4 regions of the Mesorhizobium sp. P2_F8 genome follow, and region 4 is predicted to be linked to each of the others. Evidence: predicted binding sites of a transcription regulator. Region 4 holds the regulator's gene; each other region holds the start of a gene.
The links. The regulator LexA, encoded in region 4, represses DNA repair genes until DNA is damaged. The targets are predictions, from matches to a motif close to TGTTCNNNNTGTGTTCNG.
Positions count from the first base shown of each region.

Region 1: a site for LexA is predicted at 2,505-2,522, ahead of AC1DZP_RS12705 (DNA recombination protein RmuC). Genes of this name have one in related genera too.
Region 2: a site for LexA is predicted at 3,118-3,135, ahead of AC1DZP_RS05405 (PA0069 family radical SAM protein). Genes of this name have one in related genera too.
Region 3: a site for LexA is predicted at 2,219-2,236, ahead of uvrA (excinuclease ABC subunit UvrA). Genes of this name have one in related genera too.

Region 1 is NZ_JBFUFB010000004.1:396,426-401,960, forward strand. Features, by position in the region: gene AC1DZP_RS12695 (cation diffusion facilitator family transporter) at 1-755, shown strand, start outside; gene AC1DZP_RS12700 (GFA family protein) at 783-1,187, shown strand; gene AC1DZP_RS12705 (DNA recombination protein RmuC) at 1,201-2,472, opposite strand; gene def (peptide deformylase) at 2,576-3,106, shown strand; gene fmt (methionyl-tRNA formyltransferase) at 3,112-4,047, shown strand; gene AC1DZP_RS12720 (GNAT family N-acetyltransferase) at 4,044-4,553, shown strand; gene truA (tRNA pseudouridine(38-40) synthase TruA) at 4,642-5,409, shown strand; gene AC1DZP_RS12730 (transporter) at 5,424-5,535, opposite strand, start outside.
Region 2 is NZ_JBFUFB010000002.1:342,302-347,836, forward strand. Features, by position in the region: gene AC1DZP_RS05385 (4-(cytidine 5'-diphospho)-2-C-methyl-D-erythritol kinase) at 1-728, shown strand, start outside; gene moaB (molybdenum cofactor biosynthesis protein B) at 730-1,272, shown strand; gene AC1DZP_RS05395 (hypothetical protein) at 1,420-2,394, opposite strand; gene AC1DZP_RS05400 (glycosyltransferase) at 2,541-3,059, opposite strand; gene AC1DZP_RS05405 (PA0069 family radical SAM protein) at 3,210-4,364, shown strand; gene AC1DZP_RS05410 (ribonuclease HII) at 4,515-5,210, shown strand; gene AC1DZP_RS05415 (F0F1 ATP synthase subunit B) at 5,284-5,535, opposite strand, start outside.
Region 3 is NZ_JBFUFB010000006.1:87,170-92,704, forward strand. Features, by position in the region: gene AC1DZP_RS16010 (ArsR/SmtB family transcription factor) at 1-135, shown strand, start outside; gene AC1DZP_RS16015 (SRPBCC family protein) at 150-650, shown strand; gene AC1DZP_RS16020 (ATP-dependent Clp protease proteolytic subunit) at 677-1,282, shown strand; gene AC1DZP_RS16025 (hypothetical protein) at 1,363-1,665, shown strand; gene uvrA (excinuclease ABC subunit UvrA) at 2,386-5,307, shown strand; gene AC1DZP_RS16035 (GNAT family N-acetyltransferase) at 5,341-5,535, shown strand, end outside.
Region 4 is NZ_JBFUFB010000006.1:437,945-442,442, forward strand. Features, by position in the region: gene kynU (kynureninase) at 1-1,038, opposite strand, end outside; gene AC1DZP_RS17750 (GntR family transcriptional regulator) at 1,197-1,934, shown strand; gene lexA (transcriptional repressor LexA) at 2,294-3,031, shown strand; gene AC1DZP_RS17760 (ComEC/Rec2 family competence protein) at 3,025-4,498, opposite strand, start outside.

The sequences.
Region 1 (5,535 bases), on a different contig from region 4:
GCCGCGAACTCTATTTCTGGAGTTTCATCGTCGCCCTTCTGGTCTTCGCGCTGGGCGCCGGCGTCTCCTTCTACGAAGGCGTGATCCACATCATGGCGCCGGAGCCGGTCGTCAACGCCAAGGTGAACTACATCGTTCTTGGCCTGTCCTTCCTGTTCGAGGGCAGCTCCTGGCTGGTGGCGCTGAAGGAGTTCCGCCAGCAGAAGGGCAAGCAGGGCTGGCTGCAGGCCGTGCAGTCGAGCAAGGACCCCAGCGTCTACACCGTGCTGTTCGAGGACAGCGCCGCCCTGCTCGGCCTGATCGTCGCCTTTGCCGGCATCCTTGCGGCGGAGCTGCTGGAGATGCCGGAGCTCGACGGCGCCGCCTCGATCGGCATTGGGCTGATCCTGGGCGCGACGGCGATCTTCCTGGCCCGCGAAAGCAAGGGGCTGCTGATCGGCGAGCCGGCCTCCCCAGAGGTGCAGAGACACGTGCTGGCGATCGTCCAGCAGGATCCGGCGGTGCAGCAGGCGAACGGCGTTCTGACCGTCCACATGGGGCCGCAAGAGATCGTCGCTGCTCTCAGCATCGAGTTCGAGGATCACCTGACGGCGCCGGAGATCGAAGCCTGTGTGGAGCGCCTGGAGGCGCGGCTGAAGACAGAGATGCCGGAGATCGCCAGGCTGTTCGTCAAGCCGCAGACGACCGGGACCTGGGAACAGCGGCGCAAGATTGTTGAAGCCGCGTCAGGAGACGAGCCGGATCAGGCCGGTTAAGATGTCGGCGAAGCAGGGAGAAACAAGATGAAAATCGACGGCGGCTGCCATTGCGGCGCTATCACCTACGAGGCGGAGGTCGACCCGGAAAAGACCTCGATCTGCCACTGCACCGACTGCCAGAAACTGACCGGCACGGCCTTTCGGGTGACTGTTCCGGCGCCTGAGCATCATTATCGGATCACAAAAGGTACGCCGAGAATCTATATCAAGACCGGGGCAAGCGGCGCCAAGCGCGCCCAGGCTTTTTGTGCCGACTGCGGGTCGCACCTCTACGCCACGTCGGTTGGAGATGGTCCAAAGGTCTATGGAATTCGAGCGGGAACCGCGCGGCAACGCGAGGATTTGATCCCGACACAGCAGAAATGGCACAGTTCAGCGCTGCACTGGCTGCCGGAGTTCCAGGGCATGACCACCGTGGAGGAGCAGTAGCGCTGCTGCGGCGTCAGTCGTCGCCTTCGACGACCCTCAGCCTGAGTTGCCCGGTCTTCGAATCGGCGACGCGGGTCCCTGTCTCGACCTTCGCGGTGGCAGGCGGTGATGCTGCTTCGGGGCCAGCCTCACCGTCGGGCTGGGCGCCGAACTCCAGTGCCTCGATCTTCTGGCCGCGTCTGGTCACCTTCGACGTCGAGACGAGGATGTCGTCGATGTCCTTGGCCGACTGGCCGAAATGGACCTGCAGCTTGCGCACCCGCTCGTCGACGCGCGCAACGTCTTCCATCAGCCGGATGACCTCGCCCTGGATCAGATGCGCCTGTTCGCGCATGCGGGCGTCCTTGAGGATGGCCTGGATGACCTGGATCGACAGCATCAGCAGCGACGGCGAGACGATGACGACGCGGGCGCGGTGCGCCTTGTGGACGATGGCCTCGAAATTCTCGTGGATCTCGGCGAACACCGATTCCGACGGCACGAACATGAAGGCGGTGTCCTGCGTCTCGCCCTGGATCAGATATTTCTCAGATATATCACGGACATGGATCTCGATATCGCGGCGGAAGGCCTGGGCAGCGACCTTCTGCATGTCGGCGCCATCGGCGGCGCGGATGGCGTTCCAGGCTTCGAGTGGAAATTTGGCATCGATGGCGAGCGACGGCGCGCCATTCGGCATCTTCACCAGGCAGTCCGGCCGGCTGCCGTTCGACAGCGTTGCCTGGAACTCATAGGCCCCGTGCGGCAAGCCGTCGGCAACGATCGCCTCCATGCGCGACTGGCCGAAGGCACCGCGCGTCTGCTTGTTGGAGAGGATCGCCTGCAATTGCACGACCTGGCCGGCAAGCGACTGGATGTTGCCTTGCGCGGTGTCGATGATCGCCAGCCGCTCCTGCAATTTGGCCAGGCTCTCATGCGTGGATTTGGTCTGCTCGGTCATGGTCTGGCCGATACGGCCGGTCATGGCGTCGAGGCGCTGGCCTATCGACTGCGTCAGCTCGGCTTGGCGTGCCCCGAACACTTCGGCGATGGCGCCCATGCGGCCCTGCATCTCGGCCTGGCTTTGCAAGATGCCGGCCATCCGCGCCTCGGCGTCGCGGGCATGATCGGCGGCCTCAGCGGCGGCGACGGCGCGCGCCTTGGCCGACCGCCACAGCGCGATGACAAGCGCCACGAACAGGCCGAGAAACAGCAATGCGCCGACGGCCAGCGCATGGCCAAGCGTAATCGTGGAGGCGCCAAGCCGGGCGACAGGCTCCGAAAGGATGGATGTCAGATCATTCATGTGGACAGCATAGCCGATTCGCGGGGCTGGCACAGATCAAAACGTGAACGACGCCCCGGCGCCCCGGTTGACGCTTTTCGCTGGAGGTCTTAGGTGGAACGCCATGCCGATCAAGCCGCTCATCATCCTTCCCGACCCCATCTTGCGCCAGGTTTCGAAGCCGGTGGAGCGCGTCGACGGGCCTTTGCGCAAATTAGCCGACGACATGCTGGCGACCATGTATGACGCGCCCGGCATCGGACTGGCGGCAGTCCAGATCGGCGAACCGGTGCGCATGCTGGTGATCGATCTGGCCAAGGAAGACGAGACGCCGGCACCGCATGTCTTCATCAACCCGGAAATCCTGAGCAGCGCCGACACGCGCTCCGTCTACGAGGAAGGCTGCCTGTCGATCCCAGACTACTATGCCGAGGTCGAACGCCCGGCAGCCGTGCGGGTCAACTATCTCGACCGCGATGGCAAGCTGCAGGAGATCGAGGCCGAGGGGCTGATGGCGACCTGCCTGCAGCATGAGATCGACCACCTCAATGGCGTCCTGTTCATCGACCACATCTCGAAGCTGAAGCGCGACATGGTGGTGAAGAAGTTCAAGAAGCTCGCCAGGGACAAGGCGCCAGGCAAGATGGTGGGATAGGGGAAATGCCCCTTCGCGTCATCTTCATGGGCACGCCGGAGTTTTCGGTGCCGACGCTGCGGGCCATCGCCGAGGCCGGACATGAAGTTGCCGCCGTCTATACGCAGCCGCCGCGCGCCGCCGGGCGGCGCGGGCTGGAGCTGACGCCGTCGCCGGTGCAGCGCGAGGCGGAGCGGCTGGGCATCGAGACGCGCACACCGGTATCGCTCAAAGGCGAGCCCGAGCAGGCCGCTTTCCGCGCCCTGCGGGCCGATGTCGCAGTGGTCGTCGCTTATGGCTTGCTGCTGCCGAAGGCGGTTCTGGAGTCCCCCCGGCTTGGCTGCATCAACGGCCATGCCTCGCTTTTGCCGCGCTGGCGGGGTGCCGCGCCGATCCAGCGCGCGATCATGTCCGGGGACAGCGAAACCGGCATGATGGTGATGCGCATGGAAGAGGGCCTGGACACCGGCCCGGTGGCAATGGTTGAAAAATGCGCCATCGAACCCGATATGACTGCCGGCGATCTGCATGATCGGTTGATGAGTGTCGGCGCTGCACTGATGGTGGAAGCGCTGGCGCGACTGGAAAGGAAGACCCTGACGTTTACCGCACAAGCGGTGGAAGGGGTGACCTACGCCAAAAAAATCGATAAATCTGAGACTCGCTTGAACTGGACTCGCTCGGCGAGCGAAGTGCACAATACCATTCGTGGCCTGTCGCCCTTTCCCGGGGCCTGGTCGGAGATTGCAATTGGCGGCCGCCCGGAGCGGCTGAAACTGCTTCGCTCGACGCTATCGCAAGGCGCCGGCGAGTCGGGAGGAATTCTCGATGACCGGCTGACGGTCGCCTGCGGGGCAGGCGCGATCAGTCTGGTCGAAGTTCAACGGGCGGGCGGAAGGCCCGCTGCCGCGTCGGAATTCCTGCGCGGGGCCAAGATCGAAAAAGGAATGAAATTCTCATGAGCATGATGTCGATACGCGCGGCGACGCCGCGGGATCGCGAGGCCATCCGCCTCGTCGAGGAACACGCTTTCGGCCAGCAGGCGGAGGCCGGACTGGTCGACGCGCTGGTGACCGGCGGCGACGCCGTTGCCGAACTGGTGGCGGAAGAGGACGGCCAGGTGGTCGGCCATATCCTGTTTTCGCGACTGTTCGTGCAGAGCGGCGGCAAGAACTTTGCGGCCGTGGCGCTCGCGCCGCTGGCGGTCGAGCCCTCGTTCCATGGCAGCGGCATTGGCGGCGCGCTGATCCGCGAGGCGCATATCCGCCTCAGGGATGCCGGCGAGACGCTGGCCGTGGTGCTGGGTGATCCCGCCTATTACAGCCGTTTCGGCTACACCCATGCCCGCGCCGAAAAGTTCGAGAGCGAGTACCAGAGCGAGGCCCTGCAGGCACTGACCTGGGGCGACGCCCCAGAAGCCGGCAGGCTGGTCTACGCCTCGGCCTTCGGGTCGGCACTCGCCGCGTAAGCGGCATCTGAATGCGCCTCTAACTCAAAGAGATAGAGCATGATGTCGTCCGAAAGCCGCTTCACACTTTTCGGCATCATGCTCTAGCATGCCGCGTTTTCGCCTCGACATCGAATATGACGGCAGTCTGTTTGCCGGCTGGCAGCACCAGGCGGATCAGCCTTCGGTGCAGCAAGCGATCGAACAGGCGATCGAAAAATTCTGCGGCGAAGAGGTCCGGTTGCGCGCCGCCGGCCGCACCGATGCCGGCGTGCACGCAACCGCCCAGGTGGCGCATGTCGACCTCGCCAAGGCGTGGTCGGGCGACAAGGTGCGTGATGCCGTCAACGCACATCTGCAGAGGGCCGTCGCACATATCGCCGTCCTGAAGGCGACGGTCGTCGCAGACAGCTTCGACGCGCGCTTCTCAGCCACCGGCCGCCATTATGTCTACCGCATCCTCAACCGTCGCGCGCCGGCGGCTATCGACAAGGGCAAGGTGTGGTGGGTGCCGAAACGGCTCGACGCCGACGCCATGCACGAAGCGGCGAGAGTCCTGCTCGGTCGGCATGACTTCACCACCTTCCGCTCGACCCAGTGCCAGGCCAACAGTCCGATCAGGACGCTGGAGCGGCTCGATGTGAGCCGAGAGGGTGACCTGATCGAGGTGAAGGCTTCGGCACGCTCGTTCCTGCACAATCAGGTGCGTTCGATGGTCGGCTCCCTCAAACGTGTCGGCGAAGGCGCCTGGACCGTCGCCGACCTGAAAGCGGCGCTCGATGCGCACGACCGCGCCGCCTGCGGCCAGGTGGCGCCGCCCGACGGGCTTTTTCTCATTGGTGTCGATTATCCCGAGGGCGTCGATTATCCAGGATAGAGCCCCATAAGGCGCTATCCCGAGATGAACCCGGAAAGGCTCTGAGACCCGACATCGTCCGGCACGGAGATGCCGAGCAGCGCCTGCAGGCCGAACAGCGCCAACAGCGAAGCGATGAACATGCCG
Region 2 (5,535 bases), on a different contig from region 4:
ATGATTTTACCGTGTCTGGCCGCTACGCGCAGGCCGTTCCGCTTGACGCCAGTAATCTCGTGCTCAAGGCCCGCGATGCGCTGCGAAGAGAGGCTGGGCCCAAGAGAACCCCGACGGTCTCCATCCGGCTCGAAAAGAACCTGCCGGTTGCCTCCGGCGTCGGCGGCGGCTCGAGCGATGCGGCAGCCGTGCTGCGCGGGCTGGCAGAGACATGGGCCCTGGACATGGACAGCACTGAGCTGGCGCGGATCGGCCTTTCGCTTGGCGCCGATGTGCCGATGTGCTTGGCGGCCAAGCCGCTGATCGCGCGCGGCATCGGGGACGAGCTGTCGATGGTGCCGGATTTTTCGGCGCTGGGGCTGGTGCTGGTCAATCCCGGAACGGCCGTCTCGACCGCCGAGGTGTTTGCAGCCCTGTCCCGTCGCGACAATGAGCCACTGCCGCCTTTGCCGCGCAGCATCGATTTCCATAGCCTGCGCAACTGGCTGGAGATCACCCGCAATGATCTTGAGCCCGCGGCGCTGGCGATGCAGCCCGCCATCGGCAGAGCGCTTTCCTGGCTTAACAAGGCTGGATCGGGATTCTCCCGGATGTCCGGATCCGGCGCGACATGCTTCGGCCTGTTCGAGACCGGCAATGTCGCCAAGCGCGCTGCCGCCGACATCCGCAGCCGCCAGCCCGACTGGTTCGTCGCCGCGACGCGCAGCATGGCATCGGAGGCTGACTGAGATGGCCAGGATTGACGAGAGCCGGCCTTTCATCCCGATCCGCATCGCGGTGCTGACCGTCTCGGATACGCGCAGCCTCGCCGACGACAAATCCGGCCAGACACTGGCCGACCGCATCACTGAAGCCGGCCACGTCCTCGCCGCCCGCGATATCGTCACCGATGACCGCGAAAAAATCCGCGACAAGGTGCTTGGTTGGTCCAAGGATGCGGCGATCGACGTCGTCATCACCACTGGCGGTACTGGCTTCACCGGCCGCGACGTGACGCCGGAAGCGCTCGAGCCGATCTTCGAAAAGCGCATGGACGGCTTTTCGGAAGTCTTCCACCGCATCTCCTACGACAAGATCGGCACCTCGACGATCCAGAGCCGGGCGACCGGCGGGGTTGTCAACGCCACCTTCGTCTTCGTGCTGCCGGGCTCGCCGGGCGCCTGCAGGGACGCTTGGGATGGCATCCTGAAGGCGCAGTTCGACTACCGGCACATGCCCTGCAACTTCGTCGAGATCATGCCGCGCCTGGACGAGCATCTGCGGCGCGGTTGAGGCCAAACGGCAAGCAATTCAAGCGCCCGACCTCGGTTTCGCCAGCAGAACACTGCTTGCGCCTTCGAAGTGTCATTCCCAACCGGATGCCGCATGAATAGTCTCGGCCACGATTTTGACGGCGGGACCGGCTGGGATGGTTCCCTTTCAGCGGATGACCGGCTCGCCATGAAAGCGCCGGCGTGAGGGCGGCGACACGCCGAAGCCGACCTCCATCATCAATCTCGGCGTGCGCGCCGGCACCGTGCCCATGTGGAAGCCAAACGGATCCTCGACGAAGCCGAGACCGGCTTCACCGGTTAGCGTCACCGGGCTGTGCTCGCCGTAGACATCCAGAACCTCTTGTGCGGGATGGCCGACCAGCAAGGTGAGCTGATGCTTGAGGCTGCGGCGCTTGTGACTGCCCCGGACATAGACATGCGGGCCGGTGTCGGCGTCGACCGGCTTGAGATAGAAGAAGAATTTCAGCATGCGCCAGTCGTCGAGGTCGAAATGATACTTGCCGAGCGAGGCAAGGTTCTTGTCGGCGTCCGTAGCCTCACCCGTCGGAAAACTCCACCAGACGCGCGTGGTGATCAGTTTTGCCTGGCCGCCGAGATAGTGCGCCGCAATATCCAGAAGCAGCGGATCGCGCTGGATGGCGAGTGCCGCCCGGCAGTCGAGGATGCGCTCGAAAAAATGTCCGCTGAGCAGTGAGCGGCCGAAGCGCTTCTCGGCCTCGGCATGTTCACCCGGCATGAATTCGAGACGGCGATCGAAATTGCCAAAGCAAGGCGTGCGCTGGGCGAAACTGGCGATCTCTTCATGGGCCGCCAGTGGCAGCATCAGGCCCGAAAACAGCCCGTCGGAGCGCAGCGCTTCAACCACGGCTTCGCGGTCGACGCCGGCAAACATCGTATCTCCAGAATCATAGGCCGGACGAGCGCGTTTTGCACCCAGCCAATGCATCCGGCGTCCTGGCATTGTGCGTGCCAGCACGAACATCGGCAGCCAGGCAGGGTTTTCGCGCAGGTCCGTCAGATAGGTCGGAATGCGCACGGCGATGCGGCGCAGCAGGCTGCCGTTGCGCGCAACGGCTTCAAGACTGGCAGCGCCGGATTTGTCGGGGGTTGAAAGCTTCATCGGGTCCTCGGCTATGAGCGTGGCGCCGATGCCGCATCGGTGCTCATCACTCGGCATGACCCAAACCCAATCCACCCGTCTGACCGGGAAACTAACCTCGCGTCAGATTTTGTGCAATGCACAATGAAGAGAGCAGCTGCAAAAGATCACTCCGGGGAGAGCTGCTTCGGAGGTGCCACCCAGATTTCGGCGTCGAGCCGCTTTGTCGCGAGGCCGCGTGCGATGGCCTCGGCGCTGCCGGCACTCTTCGACGCTGCCGCGGCCTGAAGCTTGCTGATCAGCAATCCGTCGGCCAAGGCGCGGCTTCCCGAAAACACCCGGGCCAGGAACGGTGTGCGGCTGCCCCGCGCCCGCGAGAAGCGTGCCGCCATGGTCTGCCTGGCCGTGTGGGCAACGACCGCATCGATCCAGCCATCCATCAGCCGCGAGCCCGGCTCCAGGAGCAGCAGCCAGTCACCCTTGGCCTGGCGGATGCCCGCAGCGATACCGCCAGTTACGCACTGACAGCCGGCATGCTCGGCAACACGATGCGTCTGGTCGGTGGAACCCGTGTCACAGACGAGGACGTCACGCACCACGCCCTCGACCGCGCCGCCAATCAGCGAGGCGAGCGTGCGGGCGAGGCCCTCCTCGTCATTGCGGGTTTCGATCAGGACACTGAGCATCATTAGCCGAATAGCGGAAAGCCGAACGCAGCGCCAGTTTTTGCAGCGCACCATAAAAAGTTCTTGCTTTGTTCTCATCGGCGAAATAGGAATAATTTCATGAACAGAGCGATTCGACACAACATGGACAGTCCCTGGGAGCGGGCGAAGATGGAACAGATCGTGCGCGCCGACATTGCAGCTTTCGGAGCTGGAAGAGCCGAGATGGCCAATGCGATGATCGAGCAGAGTGGCGTGCGTGTCCGTCCGGACCGCAATCGCGGCAGGTCGGCGGGCATCAATCCATCCGGCCGGTTCGAGCCGGTCAGCCGGCATGTCTTCGATGATGGCTGGAATTCGCTGGAGGAACTGCCGCCCTTCAAGACCGAGGTGCAGGTCGAGAAGCCACGCACCATCATCACTCGCAACGAATCGCCAGACATCTCCTTCGACCGGTCGATCAATCCCTATCGCGGCTGCGAACATGGCTGCGTCTATTGCTTTGCCCGGCCGACGCACAGTTTCATGGGCCTTTCGCCGGGCCTCGATTTCGAATCGAAGCTGTTCGCCAAGCCGGATGCGGCGCGACTGCTCGACAAGGAACTGTCGAAGGACAGCTACCAGCCGCGCACCATCGCGATCGGCACCAACACCGATCCGTACCAGCCGATCGAGAAGCAATACCGGATCATGCGCGAGATCCTCGAAGTGCTGGAAGCGCGCGGCCATCCGGTCGGCATCGTCACCAAGTCCGCTTTGGTGACGCGCGACATCGATATCCTGTCGCGCATGGCCGAGCGCGGGCTGGCCAAGGTGGCGCTGTCGGTGACGACGCTCGACCGTATGCTGGCGAGGACGATGGAGCCCCGCGCCTCGACGCCGACCAAGCGGCTGGAGGCGATCCGACGGCTTTCGGATGCCGGCATTCCGGCCTCGGTCATGGTGGCGCCGATCATCCCCGGCCTGACCGACCAGGAGATGGAACGCATCCTCGATTCGGCACGCGCCGCCGGTGCGCGCGAAGCGGGTTATGTCGTGCTGCGCCTGCCGCTGGAGGTCAGTCCGATCTTCAAGGACTGGCTGCTGCGCCACTATCCCGACCGTTACCGCCACGTGATGTCGCTGATCCGCTCGATGCGCGACGGCAAGGACTACGATTCGGAATGGGGCAAGCGCATGAAGGGTGCTGGTCCCTACGCCTGGCAGATCGGCCGGCGCTTTGAGATCACGGCCAAGCGGCTCGGCCTCAACGTCGAACGGCGCACGCTTCGGACCGATCAGTTCGTGGCCGGCGGCAAGGACCAGGTGCAGCTGACCCTGCTTTGAAAACAATTCACCGCGGCGGTTTGACCTGTCGCGGCACAAGAATCCCGTCCGGCCTGCCCCGGCCTGCAGACGGTGCCCTCCCGGTCCGGCGCCCCACCCGACCCGGAGGGACTTGCGGAGAATCGGAGCCGATGCGAACCTCGCCGCAACATGGCTCGCGCGCGTTCCGATTCTCCGCTTCTCTTTGAGATCATCGAGAAACCCGATTTCTCCTTCGAGACGAAGGCGATGGCCGATGGCCTGTGGCCGGTGGCGGGCATGGACGAGGCCGGCCGCGGTCCGCTGGCTGGGCCGGTGGTAGCGGCGGCGGTGGTGCTCGACCCCGCCAACATTCCGGACGGGCTCGACGATTCCAAACGTCTCAGCCATCTGCAGCGCGAAGCGCTGTTCGTGCGAATTCTTGGCTCCGCGCTGGGCGTTTCGATGGCGTCCATCAGCGCCGAGGGGATCGACGGCAGCAATATCCTCAAGGCCAGCCTGGAAGCGATGCGCCGCGCCCTGGTCGGGCTATCGATCCAACCGAAGCTCGCGCTCGTAGACGGACGCGACGTGCCGCCAGGGCTGCCCTGCGCCGGACGCGCGCTGATCAAGGGCGACCAGCGCTCGCAATCGATCGCCGCCGCCTCGATCGTCGCCAAGGTGATGCGCGACCGCATGATGTGCGGCTGCGGCAACCATCACGATCGCTACGGGTTCGAGGTCCACATGGGCTACGCCACGGCCCGCCATCGCACGGCGATCGAAGCGCATGGGCCGGTGGCGCGGCTGCACCGCGTTTCCTTCGCGCCGTTCAGGCTTGGCGGGACGGAGGTTGCGGAAGACGAGAGCCTCGCCGGCCTGGATTGAGCGGATAGTTTTCCACAACAAAAAGCCGCCGGGTTTCCCGGACGGCTTTTTTCTTTACTCGATAGTTACAGGCTCAGTTGAGCTTGGATTTCACATCCGCCAGCGATGCCTTGAAGAGGTCGGCGCCGGCCTTGGCGTCCATCTTGCCGGCGAGCAGCGCACGCGCAGCCTCGACGGCGATGTCGACGGCGCTGGCACGGACTTCGCTGATGGCGTCGCGCTCGGCCTGACCGATCTTCTGTTCGGCAAGTGCTGTGCGCCTGGCGACATAGTCCTCGGTCTTCTTGTGCGCTTCCGCAGCAAGCATGTCGGCTTCGCGCTTGGC
Region 3 (5,535 bases), 350 kb from region 4:
GCGGGCCGCAACGCCTACTATCGCGCCGACCCGCAAGGGCTTGCCCCCTTGCTCTCCTGGATCGAACGCTACCGGACCTTCTGGCCGGAGCGCATCGAAAGGCTGAAGGCGGTTTTGAAGGACATGGATCAATGAAGAGCATGGGATCAATGACAGACCAAAGCCACGCGGACACCAACACCGCGCCTGACGCGATCGAGTTTGAGTGCGACCTGCCGGAGCCGCCGGAAAAGGTGTGGCGCGCACTGACCGTGCCCGAGCTGCTCGCCGCATGGATGATGCCGAACGACATCAGCCCTGAGACCGGCAGCCGTTTTGCCTTCGCCGGGCCAGAGGCGGCGATCGAATGCGAGATCATCGACGCCGAGCCCGAACGGCTGCTGCGCTATTCCTGGCGCGAGCGGCCGCAGCCAGGCGATGCCGGGCGGCAGGCTCGGCTCGACAGCCCGCTCGACAGCATTGTCACCTTCACACTCGCCCGCACCGTCTCCGGCGGCACGCATCTGCGCATCGTCCATGACGGTTTTGCCCGAACGGCAATGCCCGCTGTTGCCATGGCCGGCGCAGGCTGCAGGCTTTCGCTGGGGTCGCGCAATCCAAGATGGCCGGCCGCCGCGAACACGCCTTTGCTGTTGCTGCGCGCGGCCTGAACAATGAAACGGACGGAGACGAAACAATGAGCGGCCTTGCCAATCTGGTTCCGATGGTGATCGAGCAATCGAGCCGCGGCGAACGCGCCTTCGACATTTTCTCGCGCCTGCTGCGCGAGCGCATCATCTTCATCAACGGTGAAATCAACGACGACATTTCGGCGCTGGTCTGCGCGCAGCTGCTGTCGCTGGAATCGGACAATCCCGACAAGGAGATATCGCTCTACATCAACTCGCCTGGCGGCGTGGTGACCAGCGGCTTCGCCATCTACGATACCATGCAATACATCAGCTGCCCGGTGTCGACGGTGTGCATGGGCTTTGCCGCGTCGATGGCCTCGTTCCTGTTGATGGCGGGCACGGCCGGGCGTCGCATCTCGCTGCCGAACGCCACCATCCTGCTGCATCAGCCGCTGGGTGGATTCCAGGGTCAGGCCTCCGACATCCAGCGCCATGCCGAGCGCATCGGCCAGACAAAGCGGCATATGGCCGAACTCTATGCGCAGCATTGCGGCCGCACATATGAAGAGGTCGAGCGCACGCTGGACCGCGACCACTTCATGACGGCCCGCGAGGCTCAGGCCTGGGGTCTAGTCGACCATGTTTTCGACACGCGCAAACAGGCCGCGTGAGGCTGAAGCGCGTCGCCGGCTGTCGAAGATTTGACGACGCCGGTCTGGTCGCCTCGTCGACACGCCCCTATAACTGGGCGATGACCGACACTCATCCGTCCAGAACATTGCATCGCGTCATCGCCGTGGTCGTGATCGCTCTTGCCGGCTCCATGAGCGGCACCGCCCTTGCCGACGACAGCTCGCCAGCAGTGCGGAAAGGCGCCCTGCCCGGCGTGACCAGCGACTATCGCATCGCCAAGCCGGCTCCGCAGCCCGAACCCGACGACGCATCCCCCAGCAATGGGAACGGCCAGTTCAAGATCGGCAACACGGATGTCAGGATTTCAGGCAGCATCACAGTTGATGTCGGCGCTGGCGCCACCGGGCTGCCGCGCCACTGACTGCATGATCTGTCCAGCGTCGTGCGCCGCGCCATGGTCGACAAAACAAGCCGCGCATGAAAATGGCCCCGCCGTGCTTTGCGCAAACGGACGGGGCCTTTTTGGATCTCAAATCCAATTTTGCCGGGAGTGTACTGCCGGCGTTTGATTTCGGATGCTCCGCGGCATTCAGCCGACGATCCGACTAGCAGTCTCTGATTTTTGTGGGATATGGCAGGTCACGGTTTGTCGGGTGGCGCAAACGCTAAACCCTGGCACTTATGCCTGCCGCGGCTCCAGTGACAACTGGAACCCTAGGGGACGATCCGGTGGCGTCATGGCTCCACTCCCTTGTCCGTTGCGACGTGTCGTCCCGAAGCACAAATCGCAGATGCCTGCGGCGTCTCGCAGGCCGCCTCTGGCGGCGAGGCCATCGAAAGACGGCCGGCTTCAGTTGACTTCTGGACACTGCTCCCCTGAGTCGGGGACGTCAACCATCAATAGCCGGTTACCGAAAAACGTGATCACCGGGAGGTTACGTACAAGTCAGTTTTGCACAGCTTTGTCAGGAGCGTGTTCGGCCTTTGTTCTTTCCGCTTGCCCGTTCACGCGAAAGACGGTTAAACGCTTTTGTCGGGAATTGTGGCGTCTCTCGACGTGGCGGCAAAATTACCTACATAGGGGATGGCCGGGAAAACCCGCCATTCCAGGAAATTCCAGCTTCTGAGGCGGCGACCGGCAATGGCCGACCATAAATATCTTTCCATTCGCGGGGCGCGCGAACACAATTTGAAGAATGTCGATCTCGACTTGCCGCGTGACAGCCTGATCGTCATGACCGGCCTGTCCGGGTCTGGCAAATCGTCGCTCGCCTTCGACACCATCTACGCCGAAGGCCAGCGCCGCTATGTCGAGAGCCTGTCGGCCTATGCGCGGCAATTCCTCGAAATGATGCAGAAGCCGGACGTCGACCAGATCGACGGCCTGTCGCCGGCCATTTCGATCGAGCAGAAGACGACCTCGAAGAACCCGCGTTCGACCGTCGGTACCGTCACCGAAATCTACGACTATATGCGGCTTCTTTTCGCGCGCGTCGGCGTCCCCTATTCGCCGGCCACCGGCCTGCCGATCGAAAGCCAGACAGTGTCACAGATGGTCGACCGTGTGCTGGCGGTCGAGGAGGGCACCCGCCTGTTCATTCTGGCGCCGATGGTGCGCGGCCGCAAAGGCGAGTACCGCAAGGAATTGCTGGAACTGCAGAAGAAGGGCTTTCAGCGCGTCAAGGTCGACGGCGTCTTCTATGAAATCGCCGACGTGCCGGCGCTGGACAAGAAGTACAAGCATGACCTCGACGTCGTCGTCGACCGCATCGTCGTGCGTGGGGATCTCGCCACCCGGCTAGCCGATTCCATCGAGACGGCACTGAGGCTCGCCGATGGGCTGGCGGTCGCCGAATTCGCCGACAAGCCGCTCGACGCCAGCCAGACCGGCGAGGATTCGGTCAACAAGTCCAAGAACGAGACGCACGAGCGCATCCTGTTCTCGGAAAAGTTCGCCTGTCCGGTCTCCGGCTTCACCATTCCGGAAATCGAGCCACGTCTTTTCTCCTTCAACAATCCGTTTGGCGCCTGCCCGACCTGCGACGGTCTCGGGAGCCAGCGCGCCATCGACCCCAACCTCGTCGTGCCCGACGAGAACGTTTCGCTGCGCGACGGTGCGGTCAGCCCGTGGGCGAAATCGACCTCGCCCTACTACGCGCAGACGCTGGAAGCGCTGGGCAAGGCCTACAATTTCAAGCTCGGCGACAAGTTCAGGGATTTGAGCGCGGAAGCCCAGGAGGCCATCCTGCGCGGCACCGGCGAGCGCGAAATAACCTTCCAGTATGATGACGGCCTGCGCTCCTACAAGACCACCAAGACCTTTGAAGGCGTCATCCCCAATCTCGAGCGCCGCTGGAAAGAAACCGAATCCGCCTGGATGCGCGAGGAGATCGAGCGCTTCATGTCGGCGACGCCTTGCCCGGTCTGCAAGGGCTATCGGCTCAAGCCCGAGTCACTGGCCGTGAAGATCGCCGGCAAGCACATCGGCGAAGTCACCGAACAGTCGATCCGCAACGCCGACAAGTGGTTCACCGACCTGCCAGCTTCGCTCAACGACAAGCAGAACGAGATCGCCGTGCGCGTCTTGAAGGAGATCCGCGAGCGGCTGCGCTTCCTCAATGATGTCGGGCTCGACTACCTGACGCTGTCGCGCAATTCCGGCACTCTGTCGGGCGGCGAGAGCCAGCGCATTCGCCTGGCTTCGCAGATCGGCTCCGGTCTCACCGGCGTGCTCTATGTTCTGGACGAGCCGTCGATCGGCCTGCACCAGCGCGACAACGCACGCCTGCTCGACACGCTGAAGCACCTGCGCGACATCGGCAACACGGTGATTGTCGTCGAGCATGACGAGGACGCCATCCTGCATGCTGACTATGTCGTCGACATGGGCCCGGCCGCCGGCATCCATGGCGGCGAGATCATCGCCCAGGGCACGCCGCAGCAGGTGATGGCCAATCCGAATTCGATCACCGGCAAATATTTGTCGGGCGCGCTCGAAGTGGCGACGCCCGGCGTGCGGCGCGAGGCGAAGAAGAACCGGCGGCTGAAGATCGTCGGCGCGCGCGGCAACAATCTGAAGAACGTCACCGCCGAAATCCCGCTCGGCACCTTCACTGCCGTCACCGGCGTGTCGGGCGGCGGCAAGTCGACCTTCCTGATCGAGACGCTGTTCAAGGCGGCGTCGCGCCGCATCATGGGTTCGCGCGAGCATCCGGCCGACCATGACCGCATCGAGGGCCTCGAATTCCTCGACAAGGTCATCGACATCGACCAGTCGCCGATTGGGCGCACCCCGCGTTCCAACCCCGCCACCTACACCGGCGCCTTCACTCCGATCCGCGACTGGTTCGCGGGCCTGCCGGAAGCCAAGGCGCGCGGCTACCAGCCCGGCCGCTTCTCCTTCAACGTCAAGGGCGGCCGCTGCGAGGCCTGCCAGGGCGACGGCGTCATCAAGATCGAGATGCACTTTTTGCCCGACGTCTACGTCACTTGCGACGTCTGCCACGGCAAGCGCTACAACCGCGAGACGCTCGACGTGCTGTTCAAGGGCAAGTCGATCGCCGACGTGCTCGACATGACGGTCGAGGAAGGTGTCGATTTCTTCGCCGCCGTGCCCGGCGTGCGCGACAAGCTCGACACGCTGAAGCAGGTCGGCCTCGGCTACATCCATATCGGCCAGCAGGCGACGACGCTGTCGGGCGGCGAGGCGCAGCGCATCAAGCTGGCCAAGGAACTGTCGCGCAAGGCGACCGGCAAGACACTCTACATCCTGGACGAGCCGACCACCGGCCTGCATTTCCACGATGTCGCCAAGCTCCTGGAAGTGCTGCACGAACTGGTCGACCAGGGCAACACGGTGGTGGTCATCGAGCATAATCTCGAGGTGATAAAAACCGCCGACTGGGTGCTCGACCTCGGCCCTGAAGGCGGCGACGGCGGCGGCGAACTGGTCGCCTCCGGCACGCCGGAAGCGATCGTGCGCGAAAAGCGCAGCTACACCGGCCAGTTCCTCAAGGAGTTGCTGGAGCGGCGCCCCGGAGGCAAGCGCGAAGCGGCGGAGTGATGGCGAACCAGTCGGCGCTTGGAGAGCATTTGAATGACAATCCGAAGAGCGCTTCCCGGTGATCTCGAAACTGTCGTCTCGCTGACGGAAGCCGCCTACGCGCCCTATTCCGCGCTGTTCGGCGCGCCACCGATCCCCGTCACTGAGGATTATGCACCGCGTATCGCGCGTGGCGAGGTCTGGCTTCTGGAGCGTGACGGCGAACTTGCCGGTCTGCTCACTTTGGAG
Region 4 (4,498 bases):
GAATGACACCTGACTGCCGCGCTCCTTGCCGTTGCGCGGACTTTCAAGCTCGAGCCCGTAGGCGCCGCACCTTGCTTCGACCAGCTGGATGAACAGATCGGTCAGCGCGATGCTCTTTTGGCGCACCGCGGTCATATCGACGTCGTTCCACAGGTCAAGCGCGCCCTTGAGCGCCCGCATCGACAACACCGGCTGCGTGCCGCACAAGAACCGGCGGATGCCGATTCCGGCGGCATAGCCCTGTTCGAAGGCGAACGGTCGCGCATGCCCCCACCAGCCGCTGAGCGGCTGATAGACATCACCATGGTGCCGCTGTGCGGCATAGATGAAGGCTGGCGAACCCGGGCCGCCATTAAGGTACTTGTAGGTGCAGCCGATGGCGAAATCGGCATTGGCGCCGTCGAGTTCGACCGGCAGCGCTCCGGCGGTGTGACAGAGATCCCAGACGATCAGCGCACCGGCCTGATGGGCCCTGCGCGTCAGCGCCGCCATGTCGCGCAACTGGCCGGATTTATAGTTGACGTGGTTGACCAGGATAACGGCGACGCGCTCGTCGATCAGGTCCTCGATATCAGGCGCGTCGACGCCCTCGAGCCGCAGGACCGTACCCGGCCGGGTCGAAGCAACGCCCTCGGCCATATAGAGATCGGTCGGGAAGCTGTCACCCTCTGCGACGATGACCGACCGGTCCGGACGCATCGCGAGCGCCGCATGCAGCACCTTGTAGATATTGATCGACGTCGTATCGCAGACCACAGTCTGGCCGGCCGCGGCGCCGATCAGGCGTCCGAGCTGGTCGCCGAGTTCGACCGGCATGTCGAACCAGCCGGCGGTGTTCCAGGCACGGATGAGATCCTGCGCCCATTCCTGTGTGGCGGCCTTGTTCAGTTCGTCGAAGACGGCGGGAGAAGCCGCGCCAAGCGAATTGCCGTCGAGGTAGATCACCCCTTGCGGCAAGACGAAACGATCGCGCATGGAACGCAGCGGATCCGCGGCGTCCATCGCCTCGATTGCAGCGAGATCGAGAGTTGCATTCATGGTCGACTATCCCCGCGCATGGGCTCAGATGAACATATCAGGTGAAACCGTTGGCGATCATGGGCAGTCCCTTGGGTGTTGTCAAACATTATATATAATTTACGCAATGGAAGGATTTCATATATAATCACTCGACCAATTGGTACGGATGGTCGGCAATGCTGGACGACGAGCAATTCTCGAAGACAGAAGCAGCCTACAGGCTGCTGCGCCGCGATATCCTCACCACCCGTCTGAAGCCCGGCGCGCCGCTCAAGCTCAGCGCGTTGCGCAACAGCTACGGCATCGGCTGGACACCGCTGCGCGAGGCGCTCTCGCGGTTGGAGGCAGAACGCCTGGTGACCGCCATCAGCAATCGCGGCTTTGCCGTCGCCGCGGTCTCGCGCAACGAGTTGGAAGATCTGTCACGCGCCAGATTGGTGGTTGAACTGCCTCTGCTCCAGGAATCGATCGAGAAAGGCGGCCGTGAATGGGAGGACGCCGTCGTTGCCGCCCATTACAGGCTGTCGCGTAGCAGGACCGCGGTCGACGACCCGTCCGACGAAGTGGTCGACGAATGGGATGAAAAGCACGAGGCTTTCCACGCGGCATTGCTCAGCGCGGCAACATCCCCCTGGCTGCTGACCTTCCACTCCACGATCGCGGATCAGTTGCGTCGCCATCACCGCTTTCTTGGCCTGGCGCCAACCTTGCGGGCGGCCGCCGGTCTCCAGCATGGCTACGAAGAGGCCATGGAGGCGTTGCGCCAGGCCATCGCGATCGAACATCACACCGCGCTCATGGAAGCGGCGCTGGATCGTGACATCGAGCGCGCGAAAACCCTGATGGTTGCCCACATCGGCTACACGCTGCATGTCTATGTCCATGCGGGCGACGGCAACACAAAAAAGCGGTAATGCGACGAGGAACGATATGGGCAATTCCTCCGCCAAAGTTGGCATTTTGGCTCCCTTTCGTTCACGGGAGCCACGACCGGTGAAGTGAACCGAGCCCCCTTGTCGAGCTCCAGCGTTAGCCGAGGCCAAGCCCGACACAGGGTGGGCCGCAGGCCATTAACCATAGCAATTTCAATCCAACCAAGCGCTCGGCGGTGGCAGGCATGCGTCGATCGCGACGACTGCCGGGGCGCCAAATAATTTCAGCCGCCTTAACAAGTTCATTAAACTTTAAACGGTTGCGGAACACAACTGGAACAGATAGTGTTTGTTCTGGGTTTGTTTTTCCGATTCTGGTTTTGGGTAACCTGGGGGCTGCCATGCTGACGCGCAAACAACATGAACTGCTGATGTTCATCCATGAACGGCTCAAGGAAAGCGGCATTCCGCCATCCTTCGACGAGATGAAGGAAGCGCTCGACCTTGCCTCCAAATCCGGCATACACCGGCTGATCACGGCGCTGGAGGAGCGCGGCTTCATTCGCCGCCTGCCCAATCGGGCGCGCGCGTTGGAAGTGCTGCGGCTGCCGGATTCGATCGCGCCAGGCCTCAACGCGGCAAAGAAGTTCTCGCCAAGCGTCATCCAGGGCAGCCTCGGTCAAGGCGGCCTTGGCCGGCAACTCAAGCCTGCGTCTTCGCGGATGCCTTCGGCCGGCAATGACGACGACGTGGTCTCCGCCGTGTCGATCCCGGTCATGGGACGCATCGCGGCCGGTGTGCCGATCGACGCCATCCAGCACCAGACGCATTCGATCTCGGTGCCGCCGGACATGATCATGGGCGGCGAACACTATGCCCTGGAGGTCAAGGGCGACTCGATGATCGAGGCCGGCATCTTCGACGGCGATACTGTCATCATCCGCAATGCCGATACAGCCAGCCCGGGTGAGATCATCGTGGCGCTGGTGGATGAAGAGGAAGCGACGCTGAAGCGGTTCCGCCGCAAGGGTGCCTCGATTGCTCTCGAAGCCGCCAACCCGGCCTATGAAACCCGCATTTTCGGACCGGACAGGGTCAAGGTGCAAGGCAAGCTCGTCGGGCTGATCAGGCGCTACTGAGCAGGGCTTGCGACCGGCTTTTCGGGTTTGCGGTAGGGTGGCAGGCCCCTCGCCTCGCGCGAAAACTTGCGCTGCGTGTGCCAGGGCCGGTATGACCCGTCCACCGCGAAGCTGATCGTCGCAGGCGTGGTCGCCGATTGGCGATCGAAGAAGACGGCCGCACTACCCTTGCGGGCCAGTTGTCGCTTGGTGATGACGAGCACAAGTGGATTGTGACAGGGGTCATAGGCCGTGGCGTCATTGATGACGATCAGGTCGGCGAAGCCGCAGGCCATCCAGGCGTCCTTTCGGTCTTCGACATGCGCGATGATCGCACCGGACGGATGCTTGGCGAGGCAAACGCCCGATGTGCAATAGAAAGGCGCGCCCGACGGCAGCTCGGCGGCATCGGCTATCTCGAATTGCCCGTCTTCTTTGCTGAACACCTCCGGCATGACGATGGTCTCGGATGTCAGCGCGCGTTTCCAGTTGTCGACCGTGAATTCGTTCGGGCGTGCCCGGCTGACGGCGAGTTCGCCAGCCCCGATCGGCAGCGCAACCAGCCTGGCGTCCTCAGAGATCAGCACGTCCGGTGCGGGCGTGTCCGAGACGGTCAACAGGCCCGCAAGCGCGAACGGAAGGGCTGCGAGCCGCAGCCATGTCGTCGCCACCGTCGCAATGACCAAGGCAATCGCCACCAGCAGGACGGACTGCTGCGAAATCAACCCGACCGCGTCGACCGGCGAGCGCTCGGAAATCCATCCGGACATGGCGATCATCACCGTCAGGCCTTTGCCCATCACGTAAAGAAAGGGGCCATCGGCGCCAAAGGGCATCGCCAGCGCACTGAGGACGGCGAAAGGCATCACAACCAGCGAGACGATTGGCATGATGGCGAGATTGGCGAACAGGCTGAGCGGCGACACCCGCTGAAAATGCCAGATGGCAAACAGCGCCGTAGCGCTGCCGGCGATGATGGAGGTCATGGCAAGGCCCCCCATCGCCAACAAGAATTTTCGCGTGAGAAAGCCAGGCAGAGATCGCCGTGGCGGCGGCGGTTTCGTTTTCGCCGAACGATGATCAGACCAGCCGGCATAGGCACCGACCAGCGCCGCGGTCGCCGCGAACGACATCTGGAAACTTGGGCCGACCACTTCATGCGGCGACACCGCAATGACCGCGATCGCCGAGATCGCCAGGTTGCGCATGGTCAGCGCCGCCCGATCGAACAGCACGGCAATCAGCATCACCGCCAGCATGATGAAGCTGCGCTCTGCGGCAACGACGACGCCTGAGATGACAAGATAGGCGGCGATCGAGAAAAGCGCGGCGGCCGCGGCRTATTTCTTGACTGGCCGGCGCGCGGAAAAGTCCGGAAACAGGGCGAAGGCGCTGCGCATCAGCATCATGATTGTGCCGGCCACCAGCGCCATGTGCAGCCCTGAAATGGAGATGACGTGGTAGATGCCGGTGCGCCGCATCGCTTCG